DNA from 2 places in the Streptomyces sp. NPDC058646 genome. Region 2 is predicted to be linked to the other one. Evidence: riboswitches for the same ligand, from Rfam matches in the RefSeq annotation. Region 2 holds a riboswitch; the other holds the start of a gene.
What was found. A riboswitch is a leader RNA that binds a small molecule or an ion and turns the genes downstream of it on or off. The one in region 2 is predicted to bind glycine.

Region 1: another riboswitch for glycine. It lies ahead of gcvT (glycine cleavage system aminomethyltransferase GcvT); the one in region 2 lies ahead of gcvP (aminomethyl-transferring glycine dehydrogenase).

Annotation. Positions count from the first base shown of each region.
Region 1 is NZ_JBHXRK010000012.1:165,809-170,506, forward strand. It holds gene glyA (serine hydroxymethyltransferase) at 444-1,700, opposite strand; gene gcvH (glycine cleavage system protein GcvH) at 1,716-2,096, opposite strand; gene gcvT (glycine cleavage system aminomethyltransferase GcvT) at 2,208-3,323, opposite strand; glycine riboswitch at 3,485-3,588, opposite strand; gene ACFWUZ_RS17190 (AAA family ATPase) at 3,769-4,449, shown strand; gene ACFWUZ_RS17195 (enhanced serine sensitivity protein SseB) at 4,575-4,698, shown strand, end outside.
Region 2 is NZ_JBHXRK010000051.1:8,976-13,673, reverse strand. It holds gene gcvP (aminomethyl-transferring glycine dehydrogenase) at 1-2,460, opposite strand, end outside; glycine riboswitch at 2,658-2,756, opposite strand; gene ACFWUZ_RS34810 (PRC-barrel domain-containing protein) at 2,871-3,260, shown strand; gene ACFWUZ_RS34805 (DNA polymerase IV) at 3,301-4,698, opposite strand, start outside.

The DNA.
Region 1 (4,698 bases), on a different contig from region 2:
GCCCTGACGCCAGCCCGCACGGTCCAGGAGGAGGTGACCAGCGCCACGGCTGCGGCCAGGGCGATGTCCAGGCCGCCCGGGAGGACGTAGCGGCCGCCGAAGCCGGCGGAGTCGAGCCGGGACAGCGCCGGGGCGGCGATCGGGGCGGCCGGCAGGGTCGGGGCGGTGACGGTGCCGGTGTGGGGCCACTTCGGCCAGTACGGCGCGCAGGCGGCGAAGGCGCAGGTCAGCGGGGAGAGGATCCTCGCCGCCGGGAGGCGGGAGGGGCGGGGCAGGTCCGGCTCGGTGCGGCGGAAGACGCCCACCGCGACCGGACCGGTCAGGTTACGAGATCACCATGGCCGCCGAGGTTCCGTGGCAAGGGGCCGCGTCCACCTGGGCTTCGGTCATGAGAAGGGCCCGGCCTGTGCACGACCAGGGCCGGGCCCCCTCGTGGGCGCTGCCTAGAGCGACGGGTACAGCGGGAACTTCGCGGCGAGCGCGGAGACGCGCGCCTTCAGGTCCTCGCTGTCGTAGACGGGCTTCAGCGCGGCCGCGATGATCTCCGCGACCTCGGTGAAGTCCTCGGCGCCGAAACCGCGCGTGGCGAGCGCCGGCGTGCCGATCCGCAGACCCGAGGTGACCATCGGAGGCCGCGGGTCGTTCGGGATGGCGTTCCGGTTGACCGTGATGCCGATCTCGTGGAGCCGGTCCTCGGCCTGCTGGCCGTCCAGCTCGGAGTTGCGCAGGTCGACCAGGACCAGGTGGACGTCCGTACCGCCGGAGAGGACGGAGACGCCGGCCTCGGTGACGTCCGGCTGCACCAGGCGCTCGGCGATGATCTTCGCGCCCTCCAGGGTGCGCACCTGGCGCTCCTTGAAGTCCTCCGAGGCCGCGATCTTGAAGGAGACGGCCTTGGCCGCGATCACGTGCTCCAGCGGGCCGCCCTGCTGACCCGGGAAGACCGCGGAGTTGATCTTCTTGGCCAGTTCCTGTGTCGACAGGATGACACCGCCGCGCGGACCGCCGAGGGTCTTGTGCGTGGTGGTGGTGACGACGTGGGCGTGCGGCACCGGGTTCGGGTGCAGGCCCGCGGCGACCAGGCCGGCGAAGTGCGCCATGTCGACCATCAGGTACGCGCCGACCTCGTCCGCGATGCGGCGGAAGGCGGCGAAGTCCAGCTGGCGCGGGTAGGCGGACCAGCCCGCGACGATCAGCTGCGGCTTGGACTCCTTGGCGAGGCGCTCGACCTCGGCCATGTCCACCTGGCCCGACTCGTCGACGTGGTACGGGACCACGTTGTAGAGCTTGCCGGAGAAGTTGATCTTCATGCCGTGGGTCAGGTGACCGCCGTGGGCCAGGTTGAGGCCCATGATCGTGTCGCCCGGCTTGAGCAGCGCGAACATCGCGGCGGCGTTCGCCTGCGCGCCCGAGTGCGGCTGCACGTTCGCGGCCTCGGCGCCGAACAGCGCCTTGATGCGGTCGATCGCGATCTGCTCGACGACGTCGACGTGCTCGCAGCCGCCGTAGTAGCGGCGGCCGGGGTAGCCCTCGGCGTACTTGTTGGTCAGGACCGAGCCCTGGGCCTCCATGACGGCGACCGGAGCGAAGTTCTCCGACGCGATCATTTCCAGGGTCGACTGCTGGCGCACGAGCTCGGCGTCGACGGCGGCGGCGACGTCCGGGTCGAGTTCGTGGAGAGGGGTGTTCAGTACAGACATCAGGGTCCCCTGGGGTCAGTTACCGGCGGTGAGTGCGGCGTACTCCTCGGCGGAGAGCGCGTCCTTCGGCTCCTCCGAGAGGCGCACCTTGAAGAGCCAGCCACCCTCGAAGGGAGCGGAGTTCACCAGCGAGGGGTCCTCCACGACGTCCTGGTTGGACTCGACGATCTCGCCGGAGACCGGGGAGTACAGGTCGCTGACCGACTTGGTCGACTCCAGCTCGCCGCAGGTCTCGCCCTCGGTCACGGTCTCGCCGACCTCGGGGAGCTGGGCGTAGACGACGTCACCGAGCGCGTTGGCCGCGAACTCCGTGATGCCGACCGTCGCGACGCCGTCCACGGCGTCCGACAGCCACTCGTGCTCCTTGGTGTAACGCAGCTTCTCGGGGTTGCTCATGACCTGATTCTCCTGGATGCGGGGGAGTGGATACGAACGGTGGTCTTGGGTACTGGGACGGAGCCCCACGGGCGCGCCGATGCGGCCCGTACGGCGGAGATCGTCGCGGAACTACTTCTGCCGCTTGTAGAACGGCAGGGCCACGACCTCGTACGGCTCATGCGTACCGCGAATGTCGACGCCGACGCCGGAGGTGCCGGGCGCGGCGTGTGCCGCGTCGACGTAGGCCATCGCGATCGGCTTGCCCAGCGTCGGGGACGGCGCGCCCGAGGTGACCTCGCCGACGACCTCTCCGCCGGCCACGACCGGGAAGCCGGCGCGCGGGACGCGGCGGCCCTCGGCGATCAGGCCGACCAGCTTGCGCGGCGGGTTCGTGGCGGAGCGCTCGGCGGCGGCCTCCAGAGCGGCGCGGCCGACGAAGTCGCCCTCCTTCTCGAACTTCACGACCCGGCCCAGCCCCGCGTCGAACGGAGTGAGGGAGGTGGTCAGCTCGTGCCCGTACAGCGGCATGCCCGCCTCCAGGCGCAGGGTGTCGCGGCAGGACAGGCCGGCCGGGACCAGGCCGACGCCCTCGCCGGCCTTGGTCAGCGCCTGCCACAGCTCCACGGCGTGCTCGGGGGAGACGAACAGCTCGAAGCCGTCCTCGCCGGTGTAGCCCGTACGCGCGATCAGCGCGGGCACGCCCGCGACGGTGCCCGGCAGGCCGGCGTAGTACTTGAGGCCGTCCAGGTCGGCGTCGGTGAGCGAGGCCAGGATGCCGGGGGACTCGGGGCCCTGCACCGCGAGCAGCGCGTACGCGTCGCGGTCGTCGCGGACCTCGGTGTCGAAGCCGGCGGCACGCTCGGTCAGGGCATCGAGGACGACCTGGGCGTTGGAGGCGTTGGCGACGACCATGAACTCGGTCTCGCCGAGGCGGTAGACGATCAGGTCGTCGACGATCCCGCCGTCCTCCTGACAGATGTGCGTGTAGCGGGCCCGGCCGACGCCGACGGTCGAGATGTTGCCGACCAGCGCGTAGTCCAGGGCCTTGACGGCCTCGGGGCCGGTGAGGGTGATCTCGCCCATGTGGGAGAGGTCGAAGAGGCCGGCCTTGGTGCGCACGGCGTTGTGCTCGTCGCGCTCGCTTGCGTACCGCAGCGGCATGTCCCAGCCCGCGAAGTCGGTCATGGTCGCACCGAGCGAACGGTGCAGCGCATCGAGGGCGGTCAGACGGGGGGCAGTGCTCATGGGTGTGACTCCCGGGTCCCAGGGCATCGACATGACATGACGAGGACGTTCCTCCCCATCTGTCATCGGAACCTGAGAGGTTCGCCGAGAGTCCCGGTCGCCCGGGAGAGTCGACTTGCACCTTGGGTGGAGCTGCGCAGCAGCTCGCTTTTCAGATCTGCCTCATCCACGCGGTACGGGGCCTGAGAGATTCAAGGGAGGTTCTTGCTCCTTCGGCGCCCGCGCACGGCCTTGCGGCGTGCCGGGACTCTCCCGCGCGGATTCAAGCGGCCGGTATGCAGTTGGTCCAGATGGCGCACATCATTGCACGCCACTGCCGTGATCGGGCGTGCGGGCCGGAAGTCTGTCCGGGCTTCGGACGGCAGGACCGGAACCGGGGCTCCCGGATTACCGTCTCTTTACACTCAGTGGGCATGGGTCCTGGCGACCCGATTCGGGGGAGGCGATCACTGTGCGGAGATTCGGAGTGCTGGCGACGACCGGGACCGTGGACGGGGTACCGGTCCAGCGCGGCCCGCGCGAGCGCAGGGCCGCGCAGGGGGCAGGACCCGGCCGGGTGCGGGACCTGCGCGGACCGGGCACCGCCGACCCCCGGCGGCTCCGCTTCACGGAAGGCGACATCGTCGTGGTGTCCGGCCTCCCGGGCGGCGGCAAGAGCACCCTGATCAAGCGGGCGGCCGCCGAGGGCGGCTCCATCGACTCCCAGGACACCCGTGAGCGCTGGGAGCAGCGGATGCCGGCCGCGCTGCCGTACGCCGTGTACCGGCCGCTGGTCCGGGCCGCCCACTACTGGGGGCTGTGGCGCAGCCTGCGCTCCGGCACCTCGGTCGTCGTCCACGACTGCGGCACGCAGAGCTGGGTACGGGGCCTGCTCGCCGCCTCCGCCCGCCGCCGGGGCCGCGCCCTGCACCTGTTGCTGCTGGACAGCAGCGCCGAGGAGGCCCTGGCCGGGCAGGCCGCCCGGGGCCGGCGCGTCTCCGCGTACGCCTTCGCCCGGCACCGCGGGGCCGTGGCCCGCCTGCTCCGCGACGCCGAGGCCGGCCTCGCGCCGGCCGGCTGCGCCTCCGTCACCCTGCTGGACCGCCGCTCCGCCTCCGCCGTGACGCGGATCGCCTTCCACCCGTAGGGGCCTGCCGGCCGGGCCGGTCCTCCCCTGGCCGCCCGGCGCGGCCCCGGCAGCGGGGCCCGGCCGCGCACCGATAGCCTCGGCACCACACATCGCGCAGGCGCAACCGACGGAGGCAACGGCACATGCAGGGCAGCGGCTGGCCGGGGAATGAGCTGGAGCAGGTGCTCGGGGCGGCACTGGGGCAGCCGGACGCCGGCGGACGGATCCTGGAGGTGCTCGGGCGCAGTCAGGTGTGGGTGCCGCTGC
Region 2 (4,698 bases):
CAGGTCGATGATGCACTCGTGCGCGACCAGGTTGCCCGGACCGGTGTAGAGCACGGGGTAGTGCGGCTCCAGGCGCTTGGCGATGTAGTTGGCGCCGAGCACCGCCACCTGGGTGGCGCGCTTGAGGCCCTCGCCGCCCATGAGGCGCACGTACGACCAGGAGATCGGCAGGATGCCGGCCGAGCCCCACGGCGCCGCCGAGATCGGGCCGACGCCCGTCTCCGGGCCCGCGGTCGGCTGGAGCGGGTGGTTGGGCAGGTACGGGGCCAGGTGCGCCCGGACACCGACCGGGCCGACGCCCGGGCCGCCGCCGCCGTGCGGGATGCAGAAGGTCTTGTGCAGGTTCAGGTGCGAGACGTCGCCGCCGAAGTGGCCCGGCTTGGCGAGGCCCACCAGGGCGTTCAGGTTGGCGCCGTCCACGTAGACCTGACCGCCGGCGTCGTGCACCTGGGCGCAGATCTCGGCGACGTGCTCCTCGAAGACACCGTGCGTGGACGGGTAGGTGATCATCAGCACGGCCAGCTCGTCGCGGTACTGCTCGATCTTGGCGCGCAGGTCCTGCGCGTCGACCTCGCCGTCGTCGGCGGTCTTGACGACGACGACCTTCATGCCGGCCATGACGGCGCTGGCGGCGTTGGTGCCGTGCGCGGAGGACGGGATGAGGCAGACGGTGCGCTGCTCGTCGCCGTTCGCGCGGTGGTAGGCGCGGACCGCCAGCAGGCCGGCGAGCTCACCCTGCGAGCCGGCGTTGGGCTGGATGGAGACCTTGTCGTAACCCGTGACCTCGGAGAGACGTTCCTCCAGCTCGGTGATGAGCGTGAGGTAGCCCTCGGCCTGCTCGACCGGGGCGAAGGGGTGCAGCTGGCCGAATTCGGGCCAGGTCACCGGCTCCATCTCGGTGGTCGCGTTGAGCTTCATGGTGCAGGAGCCCAGCGGGATCATGCCGCGGTCCAGCGCGTAGTCCTTGTCCGAGAGCTTGCGCAGGTAGCGCAGCATCGCGGTCTCGCTGCGGTGCTGGTGGAAGACCGGGTGGGTCAGGTACTCGTCCGAGCGCAGCAGGCCCTCGGGCAGCGCGTCGGCGGTGGTCGCGTCGAGGGCCTCGATGTCCGCGGTGACGCCGAAGGCGGCCCAGACGGCGTCGACGTCGGCGCGCAGGGTGGTCTCGTCACAGGCGACGGAGACGTGGTCCGCGTCCACCCGGTACAGGTTGACCCCGCCCTCGCGGGCGGCGGCGACGACCTCGGCCGCCCGGCCCGGGACGCGGGCCGTGAGGGTGTCGAAGTACGCGCCGTGCACGATCTCGACCCCGCTGGCCTTCAGGCCCGCGGCCAGCAGCGCGGCGTAGCGGTGGGTGCGGCGGGCGATCGTCCGCAGGCCGTCCGGGCCGTGGTAGACGGCGTACATGGCGGCCATGACGGCCAGCAGCACCTGGGCGGTGCAGATGTTGCTGGTGGCCTTCTCGCGGCGGATGTGCTGCTCACGGGTCTGGAGGGCCAGGCGGTACGCCTTGTTGCCGTCCGCGTCCACGGAGACGCCGACGAGGCGGCCGGGCAGCGAGCGGGCGTGCTTGGCCTGGACGGCCATGTAGCCGGCGTGCGGTCCGCCGAAGCCCATCGGGACGCCGAAGCGCTGCGTGGTGCCGACCGCGATGTCGGCGCCCAGCTCTCCCGGTGAGGTCAGCAGGGTCAGGGCGAGCAGGTCGGCGGAGACGGTGACGATCGCACCGAGCTCGTGGGCCTGGTCGATGACCGGCTTGATGTCCCGGACCGCGCCGGAGGCACCCGGGTACTGGAGCAGCACACCGAAGACGCCGCGCTCGGCGATCTCGGCGGGGATGCCGTCCGAGAGGTCCGCGACGACGACCTCGACGCCCGTGGGCTCGGCGCGGGTCTCGATCACGGCGACGGTCTGCGGCAGCGCGTCGGCGTCGATCAGGAAGACACCGCCCTTGACCTTGCCCACGCGGCGGGCCAGCGACATGGCCTCGGCGGCCGCGGTGCCCTCGTCGAGCAGGGAGGCGCCGGAGGTCGGCAGGCCGGTCAGGTCGGCGACGACGGTCTGGAAGTTCAGCAGCGCCTCGAGGCGGCCCTGCGAGATCTCGGGCTGGTACGGCGTGTACGCGGTGTACCAGGCCGGGTTCTCCATGACGTTGCGCAGGATCACCGGCGGCGTGAAGGTCCCGTAGTAGCCGAGACCGATCATCGAGGACAGCACCTGGTTGCGGTCGGCGAGCGAACGCAGCTCGGCGAGCACCTCGGCCTCGGTCAGCGCCTCGGGCAGGTTCAGCGCCTCGGCGGTCTTGATCACATCCGGTACCGCGGCGGCGGTCAGTTCGTCCAGGGAGCCGTAGCCCACGTGGGCGAGCATCTTTGCCTGCGCCTCGGCATCCGGGCCGATGTGGCGCTGCTCGAAGGGGATGCCTCGCTCCAGCTGGGAGAGCGGAATGCGGTTGGCGGTCATGTACGGAGGCCTCCTGGTCGTATGACCTGCGAGGGGCACCACGGCGCGGGCACCCGGACGGCCTCCCCCTCTGTCATCTCAACCTGAGAGCTTCGCCGGTCCTCACGGGGGTCGCCCGCGCGATCCGGCTTTCACCGTCGGTGAGGAGGGGAACCGGTACTGCGTGCCGGTACCCGCTCCTGCTTTCCAGAGTGGCCTCTTCACGTGCGGTACGTATGCCTGAGAGATTCCGGGGAGGATTTGCTCCTTCGGCGCCTCCGTCGAGCTCACTCGGAGGACTCTCCCGCACAGGGTCAACAGCCATCACCCAGCCTACCAGCGAGGATGTGGACCTTCCCTCGAGTGGCCCCCTCCCCCGATATGCACTTTTGTAGTGACTACGGATGGAGTTGCGACCAAGTGGAGGGACCGTGCAGACCGACATCGATCCGCGCAGCCTGATCGGCCGCAAGGCGTTCGACCGCAATGGCACCAAGATCGGCACCGTGGACGAGGTCTACCTCGACGATGCCACGGGCACCCCGGAATGGGCAGCCGTCCGGACCGGCCTGTTCAGCCGGGACGCGTTCGTGCCGCTGGAACCGAGCGAGCTGGTGGGCGGCACCCTGCGGGTGCCCTTCGAGCGCTCCCTCATCAAGGACGCCCCCGACTTCGGCGTCGGCCGCCACCTCTCGCCGGAACAGGAACTCCAGCTCTACCACCACTACGGCCTGGACGTGACGCTCCCCAGTGAGTTCCACCACCCGCCCTCCGCCGCCCCCGACCGCGACTTCGGCCGCCTGGCGGGCGGGGAGGGCTGAGCCACCGGGACCCCGAGGGGAAGCCGCACGGCGGGGCGCCCTACGGGGCGTCCACGGGGGCGCCCGGCCCCTCCTCCCCGGCCCCCTCCCCCACGAGCGGCAGCGGATCGGACGGTTCCAGCTCCGGGTCGTCCACCCGAAAGGTCCGCACCCTGCCGGGCGCCGTTCCGGGCCGCTCGAACCGTACGGTCACCCGCCCCACGCCGCTGCCCTGCACCCAGCCGGGTCCGTGGACGGCGTGCCGTACGTCGCTCCCGGCCGGCCAGCGCCGCTCGGAGACGGGCCGGGGCTCCCGGGGCGACTGCTCGGCGCCCTCCGGGGCCCCTGGCTCTGCCCCCGGCTCCGGGGGCGCCTCCGTCCCGCCGCTCCCTGCCGTCCCATCGGTCCCGATCCCCGGTACGGTCCCGCTCCCCGACCCGGCCCCGCCCCCGCCCCCGGACTCGGTCCCGGGACCCTCCGCCCCCGCCGGTCCGGCGCTCAGCGCCTGCGCGAACAGGTCCTCCTGCGTGTAGTCCGCCAGCCCGGTGACCCCCACCCCCAGCAGGCGCACCCCTCCCGTGGTGTCCACGGCCTCCAGCAGGCGCGCGGCGGCCTCCCGCACCACACCGGGGTCGTCCGTGGGCCCCCGCAGGGTCTCGGAGCGGGTCAGCGTCGAGAAGTCGTACCGCCGCACCTTCAGCACGATCGTGCGCCCCGAGTGCCCGGACCCCCGCAGCCGCTGCACGCACCGGTCGGCGAGCCGCTGCACCTCGTTCCGGATCCGGACCCGGTCGTGGAGGTCCACGTCGAAGGTGTCCTCGACCGAGACGGATTTCGCATCCCGCTCCGCGACCACCGGCCGGTCGTCCAGTCCCAGCGCCATCCGGTGGAGTCCGACCCCGTGCGCGCGCCCCAGCATCCGTACCAGCTCGTCCTCACCGGCCTCGGCCAGCTCCCCCACGGTGGTGATCCCGGCCCGGCGCAGGTGCTCCCCGGTGGCCGGCCCCACCCCCGGCAGGGTCCGCACCGACATCGGCGCGAGCAGTTCCCGCTCGGTCCCCGGCTCGATCAGCAGGAGGCCGTCGGGTTTGGCCTCCTCGGACGCCACCTTGGCCAGCATCTTGGACCCCGCCAGCCCCACGGACCCGCTGAGCCCCGTGGCGGCCCGGATGTCCGCCCGCAGCCGCTCGCCCGTCGCCCGGGCGCTCGGACCGTCGAAGGCCGTGCCACCGGCCTCCAGGTCCACGAAGGCCTCGTCCAGGCTGAGGGGCTCCACGAGCGGGGACAGCTCCCGCAGGAGGGCCATGACCACGTCGCTGACCTCGCGGTAGAGGCTGAAGCGCGGGATCAGGCAGGCGCCGTTCGGACACAGCCGCCTCGCCTGCCCCATGGGCATCGCCGAGTGCACACCAAAGCGCCGCGCCTCGTACGAGGCGGTGGCGACGACCCCGCGGGGCCC